DNA from 3 places in the Symbiobacterium terraclitae genome. Region 1 is predicted to be linked to each of the others. Evidence: riboswitches for the same ligand, from Rfam matches in the RefSeq annotation. Region 1 holds a riboswitch; each other region holds the start of a gene.
The links. Region 1 has a riboswitch for S-adenosylmethionine ahead of J2Z79_RS01150 (hypothetical protein). Riboswitches for the same ligand answer to the same signal wherever they lie in the genome.

Region 1 (5,933 bases):
ACCCTGACCGAAGAAGCCGTCGTCCTCCGCCGCCTGCAGGCGCTCAGCCGTGATCTTGGGCCACAGCTCACGGGTGCGCTGCCGCACCGCCTCGCACTCCGCAAGCAGCGCCTGCTTGGTGTTGATGCCGGCCCGCTTCTCCTCGTCGAACACCCACTCGCCCGTGGCGATACCCCGCACGTAGGCCTCTTCGATGTCCAGGAACTCCTTCACCATGTCGGCGAAGGGCCTCAGCGCCTCGGCCGGCTTGAAGCTGAACAGCTTCTCCTCCGGGAAGGCCTCGGCCACACGCAAAGTCAGCCGCCGGTTGCCCTCCATCATCTCCAGCAGGGACGCCGGCGTCAGCAGGTCACTCATGTTACGCACCTCCTGTGATGCTGGCGCGCCATCTCCGCGCCATTTGGAGTATTACCGCAGGCAGGCCATATCTTCCTGCTGTCTCCGGGTGCCCCGGCCGCCTCCACGGCGGCCGCACGCCCGGGCGTACAGTGGCAGCGGCGGGCCTCCCCGGAGGGAGGCCCGCACCGCTCTCGTCCCTGTTACTGCATCACCGGCGCCAGCTTGCCCAGCTGGAACTTGTCGTGCACGGCCCGCACGGCCTCCACGGCCTGCGAGGCGCGCACCAGGCACGAGATCTTGATCTCGGACCCGGTGATCAGCTCGATGTTGATCCCCTTCTCCGCCAGCGCCTCGAACATCTTCGCGGCGACGCCGTAGTTGGACGCCACGCCGGAGCCGACGATGGAGACCTTGGCCACGTCCGTGTCGTACAGCACGCGGGCGCCGGGAAACTCGGGCAGCACGCTGTTGCAGACCTCCAGCGCCAGATCGAGGTCGTCCCGGGCGCAGGTGAAGGAGATGTCGGCCGTCGGGCCGCCTCCGTTGGCCGTGCCGATGGACTGCACAATCATGTCGAGGTTGATCCGGGCGTCGCCCAGCGCCTTGAAAACCCGGAAGGCCACGCCCGGCCGGTCGGGCAGACCCACCAGCGTGATGTGGGCGACCTTCGAGTCCACGGCCACGCCGGAGACGATGCGCGGGTTGCTCGGGCTCAACTGCGCCACCACCTTCGTACCCCGCTCCTCGCCGCCCTCATCGGGCAGCGGGGCGAGGGAGCTAAGTACTTCAAACTCCACGCCATACTGCTTTGCCAGCTCCACGGAGCGGAGCTGCATCACCTGTGCGCCGGCCGCGGCCAGCTCCAGGATCTCGTCGTAGCTGATCTCGTCCAGGCGGCCGGCCGTCGGCACCAGCCGGGGGTCAGCCGAGTAGACGCCGTCGACGTCGGTGAAGATCTGACAGGCCTCCGCCTCCAGGTACGCGGCCAGGGCGATGGCCGAGGCGTCTGAGCCGCCGCGCCCCAGCGTCGTGATGTCGCCGTGGTCGTCCAGCCCCTGGAAGCCCGCCACGATGACCACCTTGCCCTCGGCCAGCTCCTGCTTGATCCGCGCTGTGTCAATGTGCTGGATGCGCGCCGCCCGGTGGTTGTCATCGGTCCGGAATCCGGCCTGGGGGCCGGTAAGCGAGACGGCCGGCACACCGAGCTCGTGCAGGGCCATCGCCAGCAGGGCGATGGAGACCTGCTCGCCCGTCGAAAGGAGCACGTCCATCTCGCGGGCCGAGGGGCGCTGCGTGATGCCCTTCGCCCGCTCGATCAGGTCGTCGGTCATGTCGCCGGGGGCGCTCACGACAACCACGAGGTCGTATCCCTGCTGCTTCCGCCAGGCGATGCGCCTGGCCACCCGGCGGTACTTCTCGGCGGTGGCCACCGACGAGCCGCCGTACTTCTGCACGACAATACCCAAGAGCGCCCTCTCCTCCTCTATGCTTTGGCGTGCTTGAACGGGTTCACTCACCCCCGAGGTGGGCTTCGCGCGTCATCCTCGCGGTCGGCAGCAGCCGTTTGCCGGCTTTCCCCAAATCGTCCATGAGCCCACCTCCCTTGCACAGATGGAGGAATAACGCTGTCGATTATACACCCGCCACGCGAACCCGTCCATGCGTCAATCGTCGTACTCCAGTGACTCCAGGAAGCGCCGGATGGGCTCCTCGATCAGGTGGAAGTCCACCAGGAAGGCGTCGTGCCCCCACGGCGAGTCCATCTCCACGTACTCGGCCCACCCGCCGGCCGCCCGCACCAGGTTGACCGTCTCCTGCTGCAGGTAGGGCGGGAAGAGCAGGTCCGAGCGGATGCCCACGGCCAGTACCTTCGCCCGGATCAGGGCGTGTGCCGCCTCGTAGGAGCCCCGGCCCCGCCCGAGGTCCATCAGGTCCATGGCCCGGGTGAGGTAGAGGTAGGAGTTGGCGTCGAACCGCTCCACGAGCTTCTGGCCCTGGTAGTGCAGGTAGGATTCCACCTGGAACGCCACGCCGAATCCCCGGTCCAGCGGGCTGCCCTCGCCGCGCACCTCTCGGCCGAACTGCGTCCACATGGACTCGTCGGACCGGTAGGTGATCATGCCCAGCATCCGGGCCGTCGCCAGCCCGCGCACGGGTCCCGGCGTACCGTAGTACTGGCCGCCCCGGAAGTCCGGGTCGTTCAGGATGGCCTGGCGCTGTACCTCGTTGAAGGCGATGCCCTGCGGATGGAAACGGCCGGCCCCGCCGATGGGGATGACGCCCCGCATGCGGTCCGGATAGGTGGCGGCCCACTCCAGCGCCTGCATGGCGCCCAGCGAGCCGCCGACGACGGCCACCAGCCGCCGCACGCCCAGCTGATCCAGAAGCCGGGCCTGCGCCCGCACCATGTCGCGCGGCGTGACGATGGGGAAGTCGAGGCCGTAGGGCCGGCCGGTGTCGGGGTTGGCCGAGCCGGGTCCGGTCGAGCCCTGGCACCCGCCGATGACGTTGGAGCAGATCACGCAGTAGCGTTCGGTGTCCAGCGCCTTGCCGGGCCCCACCGCATCGTCCCACCAGCCCGGCTTCGGATCGTCCGGGCGGTAGCGCCCGGCGACGTGGCTGTCGCCCGTGAGGGCGTGGCAGACGAGGATGGCGTTGTCGCCCTCGGGGTTGAGCCGGCCGAAGACTTCGTAGCAGAGGGTCACCGCCTTCAGGGTGCGCCCGCTCTCCAGGACCAGGGGATCCGCAAAGCTCGCGACCCGCGCGTACTGCCGGTGCGACAGCAGCGTGGGAACCGGCACCGCAGCCACCCGTCCACCCCCTTCATTTCTCCGGCTTCACGACCGCCGCCGCACCGAGCATGCCCAGGGCAACGTTGGCGGCCCCGACGGCGAGCACGAGGATGCCGGCGGCGAAGTTATACTCAGGCGTGGGCAGGTCCAGCGCGTGGACGCCCAGCAGCGCGACGAAGTTCGTCAGAACCGCGGCAAGCCAGGTGAAGCCGCTCATCCTGATCCGGGACAGATGCCGGTCGCGGGCAGCCCGCACGAGCGACGTGACGGCCACCGACCAGACTGCGCCGGCGATGACGGCCAGCGGCCAGTTCATGTCAAGCCCCCATCTGACAAGCGCCATGAACGCCACGAACGAGATTCCGCCCAGGACGAACTGCATGAACCGACTACCTCCCCTGACGCCTTGCACACTTGCCGCTAACACTCAAGGCCGCCCCCGATAAGGGAGCGGCCCGATATGAACTGGCATTGGCTCTGGCCCGCTCTCTTATCTTCCGACGGCGTGAGCCGCCGGTGGAATTGGCACCTTCAGACGCCACCGGGCGCCCTGGGTTGCCGGGTTTCATCGGGCCAGTTCCCTCCACCTCTCTGGATAAGAGCCCGCCGGAGCGTTCTCCGTCGGGACGGCGTACGATATGCAGTTGTCTCAGATTTAGGAAGGATACTAACATGCCGGTGCTGCGGCTGTCAATAGCCGGACGCGGTGTGGACTCCCCGGCCTTAGCGGCAGCAGGGTAACATCCCCCATTTCACGAAGGCTATGCCTATGACTTTTTTCACGGGAAGTAAGGGAGGATACTGGAAGTGATCGCCGGTCGCAAGATCTTCTCTGGCCGGGCAAGCAGGTATCTGGCGCGCGAGATCTGTCAGCACCTCGGTGTAGAGCTGGCCAGGGCTCAGGTCATGAAGTTCAAGAACGACAACCTGTTCGTCCAGATCGAGGAGAACGTGCGGGAGCGCGAGGTCTTCGTCGTGCAGACCTCCTGCCCGCCGGTGGACGAGAACCTGATGGAGACGCTGATCATGATCGACGCCCTCAAGCGGGCCTCAGCCGGGCGCATTACCGCGGTCCTCCCCTACTACCCCTACGGCCGTTCCGACAAGAAGGACCAACCCCGCGTCCCGATCACGGCGCGCCTGGTGGCAGACCTGCTCACCACGGCGGGCGCCGACCGGGTCATGACGATCGACCTGCACTCGCCGCAGATCCAGGGCTTCTTCTCCATCCCCTGCGACCATCTGACGGCGACCACGCTGTTCGCCCAGTACATGCGCACCAAGGGCCTCGTCGCCCCGGTGGCGGTGGCCACCGACGCCGGCGCCGCCAAGCGGGCCCTGACCTTCGCCCGGGCCCTGAACATCCCGCTGGCGATCATGGAGAAGCACCGGCACGGCAACACGGACACCGTAGCGATCACGGCGTTCATCGGCGACGTCCGGGGGCGGGAGGCCATCGTCTTCGAGGATGAGATCGCCACGGGCTCCACCCTGCTGGCCGCCGCCGAGGTGCTGCACGAGCAGGGCGCCTCCGCCATCTACGTCTGCGCCACCCACGCCCTCTTCGCGGACAACGCCCTGGAGCGGCTGCAGCAGAGCGCGATCGACGAGGTGGTGGTGACCAACACGCTTCCGCACCAGGACCTCCCGCCCAAGGTGACCGAACTCTCGGTCGCCCCCCTGCTGGCCGCCGCCATCGACCGGGTGACCACCGGCGAGTCGATCTCCAGCCTGTTTGAAATGTGAATGATCACGAGGCAGGGCCGCTCCTGATTCGGAGCGGTCCGTGGGCTGTAGAAACACTGACACTTCACCTGTGAACGGTCCCGTGACCAGCCCCCGCAGGAAGATCCGGGCCTGCGGCGATGGATGGTTCGGACTTCAGTCTCCACTGAGCCGTTGCCAGGCTTGTGGATCCATACACCAGGATGGCGAGCGCGGCAGTCATCCCGAGCGCAAGCAGCGAGCCTCGACGGATCATGAGTGAGCACCCCCTCTGTGGTCAGTTCAGCGTGGCTCGGCGGACAGAGCGCTCGAGGGACCACCCGGATTTCGTCTGCAGCCTGAGCGCCGCGCCGGATACGGAGCAACCCAGCACGCATACCGACGGGTGGCGCGGCACACCCTTGTGCGGGCAGCTCTTGGGGTTGACCAGGACGATTGGTGACGCGCGTCACTTAAGCTTCATCCATCACGGGTATCATTGAGACTGACTCTCAATGAAGGTGGTGTGCACCGATGGACGTCAAGGAGCTTGATGTGCGCGAGATCCCGCCCTTCCGCCGGCACCCGCTCATCTTCGAGACCTTCGAGAACCTGCCCCCGGGCGGGCAGATGCGGCTCGTGAACGACCACGATCCCAAGCCCCTGTACTACCAGTTCGCCGCGGAGCGCCCCGGCACGTTCGACTGGGAATACGAGCAGCAGGGCCCCGATGTCTGGAAGGTACTGATCATCAGGAAGTAGGCTGTCGGTCTGAGTACGAGACGGGAGGGGGATTGCCCCCTCCCGTTCCCATTCGCCAGGCAGCGCCTCCCCTCACGGCGGATGGCGCCGCCCGCCTCGGTCGCGCTCACAGCGGCCGCGGCCGACTCGTTCCCGACAGCTCGGTGATCACCCAGGACCCGTCCCGGGTTCTGACGACGGTGTCACCCGCCGTCACCAGCGCTGCGAACCGCCCCAGCGTCTCCTCGGCTTCTGGTTCTGCGGGCGGGGACTCTGCATTCTGGGGTCTATCCGACTCAGGCCCTGCACCTTCGGGCTCCACAGGTTGGGGTTCATCGGCGTCGAGACCTGCAACTG
Region 2 (5,933 bases), on a different contig from region 1:
GCGCGCCCGCCCGAGTGGCATAGACGTATCACACGCCAGGGGAGGGGACTTGGATCAGCGCTCCGCCCCCTCCCCACTTGCAATCAAAACGCAGGGATCACTGCACCGTCATACGTCTCGTTGATGAACTTCGCCACGGCCTCGGACCGGAGCAGGCTCATGAGCTTCTGGATCTCAGGCCGGTTTTCGTCGCCCTTGCGGACGGCCACGATGTTGGCGAAGGGGTTATCCTCTGCCGACTCCCGGGCCAGGACGTTGGCCTTCACCCCGAGGTTCTTCGCCGCATCCAGGTAGTAGTTCGTGTTGATCACCGCTGCGTCCACGTCCTCGAGGCTGCGCGGGAGGTACTCGGCCTGCAGCATCTCGATGTCCAGCTTCTTGGGGTTGTCGACGATGTCGTTGGGCGTCGCCTTGACCCCGACCCCCTCCTTCAGGGTGATCAGGCCCTGGTCGGCGAGCAGCTTGAGCGCACGCCCGGCGTTGGTGGGGTCGTCGGGAATGGAGACCGTGGCGCCGTCAGCCAGCTGGTCGATGCTGCTCAGCTTCGACGAGTAGAAGCCCAGCGGCTCCAGGTGGACGGGCCCCACCGAGACCAGGTCCAGCTTCCGCTCCTCGGCGAAGTTGGTCAGGTAGGGCAGGTGCTGGAAGTAGTTCGCATCCAGGTCTCCCTCGGCCAGGGCGATGTTCGGCTGCACGTAGTCGGTGAACTCCACGATCTCCAGCTTGATCCCCTCGGCCGCAGCCGCCTCCTGGATCGACTTCAGGATCTCCGCGTGGGGGGTCACCGACGCGCCCACCTTGAGGGTGACCTGCTCCGCCTTCCCGGCCGACTGCTTGGCGCCGCCGCATCCCGCCAGGATGCCCAGCGAGAGGACCGAAACCAGTAGGATACCCGCGATACGCTTCATCTGGCGCTCATCCTCCCCAGTCTGTGTGCAGACCGCTTTCTATTTATGCGTAAACCTGTTGGCCAGGCTATCGCCGATCCACTGCATCACCTGAACCATGACGACCAGCACCACGAGGCTCACGTACATCACGTCGAGCTGGTACCGGTTGTATCCCCACTTGACGGCGACGTCGCCCAGGCCTCCGCCGCCGATCGCACCGGCCATGGCCGAGTAGCCCACCAGGTTGACCAGCATCAGCGCCGTGCCCCGGACCAACGAGGGCAGCGCCTCGGGCAGAAGCACCTTGGTGACGACCTGCCAGTTAGAGGAGCCCATCGCCAGGGCGGCCTCGATCAGGCCGGAACCGACCTCGTGCAGGGCCTGCTCCACCACCCGGGCCATGAAGGGGACGGCCGCGACCACCAGCGGCACGATGGCGGCCGTGGTGCCGATGGAACGGCCGATGAGCAGCCGGGTGAGGGGCGAGACCGCCACCATCAGGATCACGAAGGGCGTGGAGCGCCCGATGTTGACCAGCACGCCCAGCGTGCGGTTGAGCAGGGGCGCCTCCCAGATGCCGCCCCGGTCCGTGATCACCAGCAGCACGCCGAGGGGCAGGCCGAACAGCAGCGTGAAGGCCGCGGCGACCCCGGTCATGTACAGCGTCTCGATCGTCGCCGTCAGGATCATCGACCAAAGGTCAACCACGCTCGATCACCTCCGGCGAAACGCCGCGCCGGGCCAGGTACTCCAGCGCCGCCTGGATGTCGTCGGGCCGGCCGGTGAACTCCACCAGCAGGCGGCCCACCGTCGTGCCCGCAATCCGCTCCACCGCACCCTGCACGATGTTCGCGTCCACCTGGAACTGGCGCACCACCGAGCTGATCAGCGGCTCGTCGGCCGAGTCGCCCACGAAGAAGAGCGCCGCCAGCACGCCCCCGGGGTGCAGATGGAACGCGGTGTCGCGGAACGGCTCGTAGAACAGCTGCCGGAGCCGGGAGCCGGGGCGGCCGATCAGCTCCAGCACCCCGCCCTGCTCCACCAGGCGGCCGCCCTCCAGGATGGCCACGGAGTCGCACACCTGCTTCACGACCTCCATCTGGTGGGTGATCAGCAGGATCGTCAGCCCGAGCTTCCGGTTGATCTCCCGCAGGAGGGCGAGCACCGACCGCGTGGTGTCGGGGTCCAGCGCCGAGGTGGCTTCGTCCGAGAGCAGGAGCTTCGGCCCGGGGGCCAGCGCCCGGGCGATGCCCACGCGCTGCTTCTGCCCGCCGGAGAGCTGCGCCGGATAGGCATGGGCCTTGTCCGACAGCCCTACCAGCTCCAGCAGTTCCGCCACCCGGCTCGCGATGCGGCTCCTGTCCCAGCCCGCTACCTCCAGCGGGTAGGCGACGTTGCCCGCCACCGTGCGGGAGTCGAAGAGGTTGAACTGCTGGAAGATCATCCCCATCTCCTGGCGTGCCGCCCGGAGCTCGGCGGGCGAGAGCCGGGTGATCTCCCGCCCGTCAACCCACACCTCCCCAGACGTGGGGCGTTCCAGCAGGTTGACGCAGCGAATCAGGGTCGATTTTCCCGCACCGCTCTGGCCGAGGATCCCGAAAATCTGCCCCCTGGGCACGTGCAGGCTGACGTTCCGCAGGGCCTCGGTCTCCTGGCCGTTCTGTCGGAAGACCTTCGTGAGGGCCTTCAGTTCGATCACCCAGGTATCACCCCGTTCGCGGCAATAGAAAAGTGCGCCCCAAAAAAGAGGCGCACAGAAAAATCAACTTCCGGCTGCCTCTCATCTTCGGGAAGGCAAGCGCCTTCCACCAGGAATTGGCACCGCTGCACGCCTGGGAACGTGCCGGTTGCCGTGGCTTCATCGGGCCAGTCCCTCTGCCTACTCTGGATAAGAGTCAACGCTATGCAGTTGTGTTGAGCCCTACATTACCACGATCTCAAGCACCCGTCAACAGCGAATCGCTGTCCCTTTCAGGTCAACCGCTGGTCACCAGCGTCAGCAGGCGCGTCCTCGGACCGGTGCCCTCCAGGCGGGTGGTCGCCAGGATGTTGGCCCCGCACGTGAGGGAACGGGCCTGCTGGACCGGGTCGTCGGTGGCGACCCACAGGTCGGCATCGGGCAGGCACAGACGGGCAATGGCCAGCACCCGGAGCACGTCGGCCTCCTCGGAGACGGAACGGAGTACAACCCCGGACACGCCCGAGTTGCGCAGCACCTCCAGGTCGTCCGCGACGTCCTCGCTGGTCTGGCCCGGAACGCCGACGCAGATCCCGCCGGCGACGCGGTAGTTCAGCCCCCGCAGCCAGAGGCAGCGGGTGAGCCGCTCCGCCGGCGAGTGGCCGGGGTGCAGCCGCGCGTACAGGTGCGGATTGCAGCAATCGTGGGGCAGGAGGTACTCCTCGGCCCCCGCCTGGCGCCACAGGGCATAGGCGTCGTAGGGGCGCTCGCCCATGCAGAGCGAGACCCACATCCCGGTCTGCGTGCGGATCTCCCGGACGAGGACCGCGACCTCCTCCACCGCGTCGTAGTCGGCTGACGCGCAGAGCAGTACGGACTCGCTCCCGTGCTGTGCGGCGTGGACGGCCTCCTCCAGCGCACGCTCCCATCCACCAACGGTCTGCAGATCGATCAGGGCGCGCAGGGACGGCTGGTCGCCCTTCATCTGCCGGCAGATGCGCCCGGCCACCTCCAGCAGGCTCTGGTACTCGCGCTCGTCGGCGCGCAGCATCAGGAGCACCTCTCGCCGGCTAGGCATCCGCCCCGCCTCGGCCCGTCGCAGGACTGGTCCGATCACCGGAGATCACCTGCCTATGTGACAGTCTTCACAAATACAGTACCCGAATGTCAGACAATAGGGTATTCAGGGAAAGACCCATTTAGCCATAGTGCTTTTGGCGCATGGCGCGCCAACTAAGGTCTGCACCCGATTGCACGCACCGTGATCCAGTCTGCAACCTGCGCGGCGACCTCGTCCCGGCCGCGCTCCAGCCCGACGAAGTGCCCCCTCCCCTCCAGGAGGCACAGGCGGGCCGTTCCTGACACATGCCGCACCAGGTACGCCCCGCTGTCGGGCGCGATCCACCGGTCGCGGTCGCCCTGCATCGCCAGCACGGGAGCCCGGACGTGTACCAGCTCGCGGCGGACCAGGCGGGCCAGGCGCACCAGCGACCGGAGGGCGGTGGGCGGCGGCCCTCCCCGCATGTACCGGGCGAGGCGGCCGCTGAGAGCATGGGGATCGTCCAGCAGGACCGGCGCTGCCAGGGCACAGACCGAGCCGACGTCCCGGCGTGCGGCCAAGTGGAGCGCGATCAGCGCGCCCATCGAGAAGCCCAGCAGGTGAAGCTGGGTACAGCTGCCCGCCAGTTCCTGGAGGGCCTCCTCCGCACCGCGGATCCAGTGGCGGAACCTGGTCTCCGCAAGGGCGGGCCCGGTGGCGCCGTGCCCCGGCAGCAGCGGCGCGGACACCGTGAGCCCCCGGGCGGCCAGGGCGGTGAGGATGGGGCCGATCTCGGCCGGCGAACCACCGAAGCCGTGGAGCGCGAGGCAGCCCACCGGGCCGCCGCGCACGAAGACGGGATCGCTGCTGCGGGCTGCGATGGCCATGGCGTTCCCCCCGCAATGCAGAAGGCCGGGCACGCGCGCCCGGCCGTTCTTACGCTACGTATTGCCAGCTAGCCCCGGGACTCCAGGAAGAGCATCAGAACAGACGTCAGGACGAACAGCGTGGCGAAGGCCATGCTGAAGCGGTTGAGGATCTCGTCCAGGCCCTTCTTCTTCCCGAAGATCTGCTCACCCGCGCCGGCGATGGAGCCGGACAGGCCCGCACTCTTGCCGGACTGCATGAGCACCGTCGAGATGAGGCCGAGCGCAAACAGGGTATGAAGTACCAGCACGAATGTCGTCATCCCTTCACCCCCTCATACTGGCCCTGATAGCTTGTCAATTGTACCACATCATGGACCGACGCACAATCGCGAACCGGGGCCGCCAAACCTCGACAAGGTTCGCGACCCCGGTCTGCGCAGATGGTGTTGGAGGCCGGCGGCCAGTCCCTGATCGCGCTGAGGACGAGCCTGGCCGGCAACCTACTTCCGGCCCTTGATGACCGACGTCCCGGCGAAGATGGCGGCGTCGCCCAGCTCCTCCTCGATGCGGAGCAGCTGGTTGTACTTCGCCACGCGGTCGGTGCGGGACGGGGCGCCGGTCTTGATCTGCCCGCAGTTCAGGGCCACGGCCAGGTCGGCGATGGTCGTGTCCTCGGTCTCGCCCGAGCGGTGCGACATCACGGAGGTGTAACCGGCCCGGTGCGCCATCGCAACGGCCTCGAGGGTCTCGGTGAGCGAGCCGATCTGGTTGACCTTGACCAGGATCGAGTTCGCGGCCTTCATCTCGATGCCCCGCGCGAGGCGCTGGGTGTTGGTGACGAAGAAGTCGTCGCCCACCAGCTGCACCCGGTCGCCGATCCGGCGGGTCAGCTCGACCCACGCCTCCCACTCGTCCTCGGCCACGCCGTCCTCGATGGAGACGATGGGGTACTGGCGGGTCCAGCTGTCCCACAGGTCGATCAGCTGCTCGGTGGTGAGAACCTTGTTGCCCTCGCCGGCCAGCACGTACTTGCCGTCCTTGAAGAACTCCGACGAGGCGACGTCCATGCAGAGGAAGACGTCCTGCCCGGGCTTGTAGCCGGCCTTCTCGATGGCCTCGAGGATGACGGTGATGGCCTCCTCGTTGGACTTCAGGTCGGGGGCGAAGCCGCCCTCGTCGCCGACGGCGGTGTTGTAGCCCTTGCCCTTCAGGACCGAGCGCAGGGAGTGGAAGACCTCGGCGCCCATCCGCAGCGATTCGGCGAACGAGGGCGCGCCGGCGGGGAAGATCATGAACTCCTGCATGTCCACGTTGTTGTCCGCGTGCTTGCCGCCGTTGATGATGTTCATCATCGGCACGGGCAGGGTGCGGGCGGTCAGCCCGCCCACGTGGCGGTAGAGCGGAATGCCGAGGGCCTTGGACGCGGCGCGGGCGGCGGCCAGCGAGACGCCCAGGAT
Region 3 (5,933 bases), on a different contig from region 1:
TGGGCTTCACGCTGGTCTACCCCTTCGCCCTCTTCCCCGATTACAACCCGGACATCCCGGAGGAGGAGCTGGAGGCGGTCGGCGCCCAGAACGCGGAGCAGGTGCTGCTCTACGCCATCGCCCAAGTGCCGGCGGAGTTCCGGGAGGCGACGGCCAACCTGCGCGCGCCGCTGCTCTTCAACCCCTTCACCCGCAAGGGCCGGCAGGTCATCCTGGCCGACGACCGGTACCGGACCCGCGAGCGCCTCTTCCCCAGCAAGTCCGCCCCCGCAGAGGAGGCCCCCTGATGCTCGTGCTCACCAGACGGCTGGACGAGTCCATCCTCATCGGCGACGACATCGAGATCAAGATCGTGCAGGTGCGGGGCACCGGCCCCCAGGCGGTGGTGCGGCTGGGCATCACGGCCCCCCGCTCGGTCACCGTGCTGCGCAAGGAGATCTACGACGAGGTGGTGGCCGCCAACCGGCAGTCGGCGCAGGGGGCCGCACTGCTCCCGGCCGAGCTGCTCCAAGCCCTCGCGCCGCATCCGCCTGGCAAGGGTGGCGCTGGCGATCGGGAGGAAGGTCAGAGATCATAGCCGGACCCGGCGAATCCGGCCCTGGCGGCGGGAATCGGCTTGTCCGACACCGCGAGCACGGCCAGGTTCACGCTCCTGGCCCCCGTGGCCCACAGCACCGCGGCCGCCGCGGCCGCCGTCGCACCGGTCGTCAGCACGTCGTCCACCAACAGGGCGTCCCTGCCCGCCCAGGCGGGGATCCGCCCCCTGCGCACGCCGAAGGCGCCGGCCAGGTTGCGCCATCGCTCCGCGCGGTCCCGCCGGGTCTGCTCACCGGTGCGCCGCAGCCGGACCAGATCGCCCTCCACAACGGGCGCGCCCAGCTGGGCGGCGAGCCCCGCGGCGATGCGCTCGGCCTGGTTGTAGCCCCGGTCCCGCTGCCTGCTGGGGTGCAGCGGGATCGGGATGATCACCTCGGGCGGCTCCTGCACCCGGGCCGCCAGGTAGCCGCCGAGGGCCACCCCCAGCGCCTGGCGCCCGCGAAACTTCACGTGGTGCACGGCCGTCCGCAGCACCCCCCGGTGCAGTCCCAGCGCCCAGACGCGGCCGAAGGGCGGCGGGTCCGCACACTCCGCGCAGAACCCGGTGCCACCCGCGATGGGGCGGCTGCAGTTGGCGCAGAGGCGCGCCTCCGGATCGAAGGGCATCGCGGCCCAGCAGGCGTCGCACACCGGCACCGTTTCGGCGATGGTCGCCAGCGGCGGCGGCGGTTCGGCCAGCGGCCCGTCGCAGGTCAGGCACGTGCTGCGGGGCGGCCAGAGGATGGACACCAGCCCCTCGATGATGGTGCGCAGCAATGCACTCACCCCCGGGCGAGCTTCGCCGCGGGGGTGTTGTTATCCTTCTTTTTCCAGCTCGCCGTTCAGGTCCACCACGACGACCCTGGTGGCCGATGCCGCCGCCGCTGCCCTGGCGACCGCCTCGCTGCGCGGCAGGTGGCCCAGCTCCAGCACCGGCGCCAGCCCGAGGCGGCGCGCCAGCCGGGACAGCATCGCCGCCGACTCGTCCCGCGAGCCCAGGTCCACCAGCACCAGCTCCGCGTCCACCTGTCGCGCCAGGCGGCTCAGCGCATCCTCCAGCCACTCCGCCTGGTCGCGCACCAGCACGACGTAGGCCACTCGCTCCTCCGCCAGGCGGATGCGGGCGAGCAGCCCCGCCACCCGTGCGACGGCGGCAACCGCACCGTATGCCGCCAGGGCCAGCAAGCCCCAGAAGAAGGCGCCCTCGCGCACCGCCTCTCCCTCCCGATCTGTAAGGTATGAGGGAGCGTGAGCAGGCGGTACCGCGCGGCGGCGGTCGCCGACGTGCGGCGCCGCCGCCGCGCGCACCAGGGACCCGGGCAGCGGCGCCAGCGAGCACGTCATCCGCGGTACCGTGTGCACGCCGGTGCCGCGGGAGAACGGCACCCAGGAGCGAGCAGTGCTGCAACGGGCCGCGAACGCCGGTGCCCCGGGGAACGGCGCCGACCAGCGCGAACGGCGGCAAAAAAGAAACACGCCGGCTTACCGGCGTGCTCTTCACTTGTGTTACAGCCCCGCCCGCTCCCGCAGCTCGGCGGCGCGATCGGTGCGCTCCCACGGCAGGTCGAGGTCGGGCCGGCCGAAGTGGCCGTAGGCGGCGGTCTGCCGGTAGATCGGCCGGCGCAGGTCCAGGTCGCGGATGATCGCGCCCGGGCGCAGGTCGAAGGTCTCCCGCACGATCTCGGCGATGCGCTCGTCGGGCAGCCGGCCGGTGCCGAAGGTCGTCACCAGGATGGAGACGGGCTGGGCCACGCCGATGGCGTAGGCCAGCTGGACCTCGCAGCGGCTGGCCAGGCCCGCGGCCACGATGTTCTTCGCCACCCAGCGGGCGGCGTAGGCGCCGGACCGGTCGACCTTCGTCGGGTCCTTGCCCGAGAAGGCGCCGCCGCCGTGGCGGGCGTAACCGCCGTAGGTGTCCACGATGATCTTCCGGCCGGTGAGCCCGGTGTCGCCCTGCGGGCCGCCCACCACGAACCGCCCGGTGGGGTTGATGAAATACCGGGTGCGGTCGTCCAGCAGCCTGCGATCGATCACCTCATGGATGACGTGCTCGATCACGTCCTTGCGGATCTGCTCCTGCGTGGTGTCCGGGTCGTGCTGGGTGGAGACGACGACGGTGTCGATCCGCGCCGGGCGGCCGTCGACGTACTCCACGGTCACCTGGGTCTTGCCGTCGGGCCGCAGGTAAGGCAGCGTGCCGTTCTTGCGCACCTGCGCCAGGCGGCGCGCCAGGCGGTGCGCCAGGCTGATCGGCATGGGCATCAGCTCCGGCGTCTCGTCGCAGGCGAAGCCGAACATCATGCCCTGGTCGCCGGCGCCGATCTCCAGCTCCTTCTCCGTCACCTGCCCCCGCACCTCGATCGCCACATCGACGCCCTGCGCGATGTCGGGCGACTGCGGGTCGATGGCGGTCATCACGCCGCAGGTCGAGCCGTCGAAGCCGTACTTGGCACGGGTGTACCCGATGTCGCGGACCACGTCGCGCACCAGGCCGGCAATGTCGACCCACGCGTCGGTGGTGATCTCGCCGGACACGATCACGAGGCCGGTCGTCAGCATGGTCTCGCACGCCACGCGGGCCCTGGGGTCGAGGGTCAGAAGGGCGTCAAGCACTGCGTCGGAAATCTGGTCCGCCATCTTGTCGGGGTGGCCCTCGGTGACGGACTCAGACGTGAAGAGATACCTCCCCTTCGGCTCAATCATGGTACTCCGCTACCTCCTCTAGCACGGCTCACGGCCGACGGCACTGGCACACATCAAAACCCTCTTCGAAACGAAGAGGGTTGAATGATGCTGCTCTTCCCTCTTATCTTCCGGGTCGTCCGCCCGGCTGGATTTGGCACCTCACCCGCTCCGCGCAGGCCGGTTGCCGAAGCTTCATTGGGCCAGTCCCTCCGCTTCTCTCGATAAGAGTATTCAGTTCTACATGCTCTGCCTAGAATACCACCCGTGGGTTATGGTGTCAAGCAAGGGCGATGCGCGCCAGAACCGGCGCCGCATTGCACCTCTATCCTGCCCCGTTGGCCAGCGAACCATCCACCAGCGCGAACTTCAGCGTGGCCTCCGCCTTCAGGTCGTCGCCCACGTACGCCTTCCCCTTGCCGACGCCGAGCCCCCGGCGCATGGCCACCAGCTCCACCTCGAGGCGGAGCTGGTCTCCGGGCACCACCGGACGGCGGAAGCGGGCGTCGTCGATGCCGGCAAACAGCGGCACCTTGCCCGCGTGCTCAGGCTGCGAGAGCACCGCCACGGCCCCGGCCTGCGCCATGGCCTCCAGGATCAGCACCCCCGGGAAGATGGGATTGCCCGGGTAGTGCCCCTGGAAGACGGGCTCGTTGGCCGACAGGTTCTTCACCGCCACCACGCGCTTTCCCGGCTCAAGCTCCAGCACCCGGTCGATCATCAGCATCGGGTACCTGTGCGGGATGATCTCCATGATCTGCCTGATATCCAGCGGGTACGCCCCCCCGATCCGTGGAATTCTTATGTTCAGTATTCCCCAGTTGCGCCGTCTCTCCTCTCACGGAAGGGTTGACTAACATGTAGGAGAGCGGTAGCATTACCCTACGGGGTATGGCTCAAGACAACCGGAGGTGTCATACAGGATGATCAAGGTCACCCCGGAAGCCGCCGCGGAGATCGCCCGGCGCCTGGAGGGCAAGCCGGAGAAGGTCGGCTTCCGCATCTACGTGCAGGGGTTCGGTTGAGGCGGTCCCAGCCTGGGCCTGGCTCTGGAAGAGCCAGCCGAGTCCGACGTGACGATCGTGAACGAGGGCATGCGCGTCTACCTGGAAGACCGCGTAGCGCGGTGGTTCGACGGGGCCGAGCTCGGCTTCCAGTCGGACCCATGGGGCGGGGAGTTCACCTTCCAACACCCCAACCTGGGAGGCTGCTAGGCACATACGGGGAGCGGGTCTCCGCTCTGCTCGCGGATGTACTGGGGGTCAAAGGCCCCCAGTACTTTCGTGCTGTGCGCAAGATCAATCCCGGGGGCGATGCCGCCCTCCGGTCCGCCTGCTATCATGGCGCCAGATCAGTCTGATGCTGTTCACCGTCGAAAAACGACATTTCACCGGTCTCTAGCGACATCTCGTCGGATCACGACTCCGGCCTCGCCGCTGCGTTGCGGCGTCCGCAGAGCGGGCCCGAGCCAAGCAGCCCAGCCCTGCACCTCGGCGCGCCCGACCGCGGCGATGGGGATGCCCGATGGATCCGCTGCGTGGTGGTGCCGGGCTGGATCGACGACCCGGCGGATGTGGAAGCCCTCGCCGTCCTCGTAAAGCGGGGAGGCCATGGGGATCTCGTACCAGCTGGAGGGCGTTGCGCCCCCGCCCGGCAGCACCATGGAGCGGATCCGGCGGCAGCTGACCGGCAGGGGGATCTCCGTAAGCTGAACGGGCGGCAGGTCGGATGCGTGGAACTGTGCGAGCGGTGACCGGGAGGCCTGGACCGCAGCAGGCGGTCCAGGCCGTCTTTCTGCGCGCCGGCACACCGCAGTCGAACACAGGTTGGCGTTGACCCGAACACGGGTTTGTGTCATACTGTCATCAGGTGTAACGACACGAGAACGCGAGGAGGGCACCTCATGAACCGGGACGCGGTGCTGACGAACCTCGAGTCCTTCGTGGTTCGGGCCAAGAGCCGTACATACGTGGGTTCCGGACCGAAGCTCCTCCCCTACCGCCTCGGCTCACAGGATCTGCAGTACGCCGAAGGCGACTGGGTGTATCACGACAGCTACTTCGGCAACAGCGATTTCGCCGGTCAGGAGGTCGTGTACTATCAGGGAACGCCGGTGTGGGTGCAGAACTACTTCGGCTACCTGATCCGCCCGGACAGGATCACCGCCGCGGAGGCCGGCGCCATGATCAAGGAGAGCCTGACGGCCATGTACCGGGAAGGGCGGTTCCTCGGCGGCTTTACCTACGCCTCCGGCGACCTCACCTACGTGGACACCAGCGAGGGCGACGTCTTCCGGTTCCAGGGGCAGGAGTGGATCCTGCGGGACGGCGAGCGGGTCTACACCCTGCGCTACCACGGCGGGCTCGTCCGCTGACCCGGCCCCACTGTCCCGCTGACGGCCGCAGCCCGGGCGGAATCCCTCCGCCCGGGCTGCGCCGTCTACTCGCCCGCGATCTCGTCGTACCACTTGCGGTAATGCTCCTTCGCCCACCGCGCTGGCACCCAGCCTGAGAGCATCCCCGAAAGCCCCTCGCGAAAGCCGGGGAGCAGCGTGGCCAGGTAGATGTGGCCGATCACCACGCAGCCCAGGAGCATCGCCGTGAGCGAGTGGACGGGGATCACCCACTGCATCAGGGACGCAGGCAGGTGCGTCTTGTACACCATCATCCACCCGG

Region 2: it holds a riboswitch for S-adenosylmethionine, as region 1 does, so the genes downstream of both, J2Z79_RS17635 (methionine ABC transporter ATP-binding protein) here and J2Z79_RS01150 (hypothetical protein) in region 1, are expected to answer to the same signal.
Region 3: it holds a riboswitch for S-adenosylmethionine, as region 1 does, so the genes downstream of both, metK (methionine adenosyltransferase) here and J2Z79_RS01150 (hypothetical protein) in region 1, are expected to answer to the same signal.

Annotation. Positions count from the first base shown of each region.
Region 1 covers NZ_JAGGLG010000001.1:223,575-229,507, forward strand. The annotation lists gene J2Z79_RS01135 (DinB family protein) at 1-357, opposite strand, end outside; gene J2Z79_RS01140 (aspartate kinase) at 540-1,805, opposite strand; gene metX (homoserine O-acetyltransferase MetX) at 2,004-3,149, opposite strand; gene J2Z79_RS01150 (hypothetical protein) at 3,163-3,513, opposite strand; SAM riboswitch class I at 3,619-3,733, opposite strand; gene J2Z79_RS01155 (ribose-phosphate diphosphokinase) at 3,939-4,877, shown strand; gene J2Z79_RS01160 (DUF2249 domain-containing protein) at 5,370-5,597, shown strand.
Region 2 covers NZ_JAGGLG010000049.1:3,946-9,878, reverse strand. The annotation lists gene J2Z79_RS17645 (MetQ/NlpA family ABC transporter substrate-binding protein) at 84-908, opposite strand; gene J2Z79_RS17640 (methionine ABC transporter permease) at 948-1,598, opposite strand; gene J2Z79_RS17635 (methionine ABC transporter ATP-binding protein) at 1,591-2,589, opposite strand; SAM riboswitch class I at 2,668-2,785, opposite strand; gene J2Z79_RS17630 (biotin synthase BioB) at 2,867-3,646, opposite strand; gene J2Z79_RS17625 (alpha/beta hydrolase) at 3,802-4,494, opposite strand; gene secG (preprotein translocase subunit SecG) at 4,563-4,796, opposite strand; gene eno (phosphopyruvate hydratase) at 4,977-5,933, opposite strand, start outside.
Region 3 covers NZ_JAGGLG010000035.1:35,922-41,854, reverse strand. The annotation lists gene J2Z79_RS15995 (flagellar assembly protein FliW) at 1-287, shown strand, start outside; gene csrA (carbon storage regulator CsrA) at 287-577, shown strand; gene J2Z79_RS15985 (ComFC family protein) at 565-1,353, opposite strand; gene J2Z79_RS15980 (glycosyltransferase family A protein) at 1,393-1,788, opposite strand; gene metK (methionine adenosyltransferase) at 2,083-3,279, opposite strand; SAM riboswitch class I at 3,380-3,489, opposite strand; gene fabZ (3-hydroxyacyl-ACP dehydratase FabZ) at 3,584-4,030, opposite strand; gene J2Z79_RS15965 (hypothetical protein) at 4,332-4,472, shown strand; gene J2Z79_RS15960 (DUF5680 domain-containing protein) at 5,162-5,632, shown strand; gene J2Z79_RS15955 (formate dehydrogenase subunit gamma) at 5,698-5,933, opposite strand, start outside.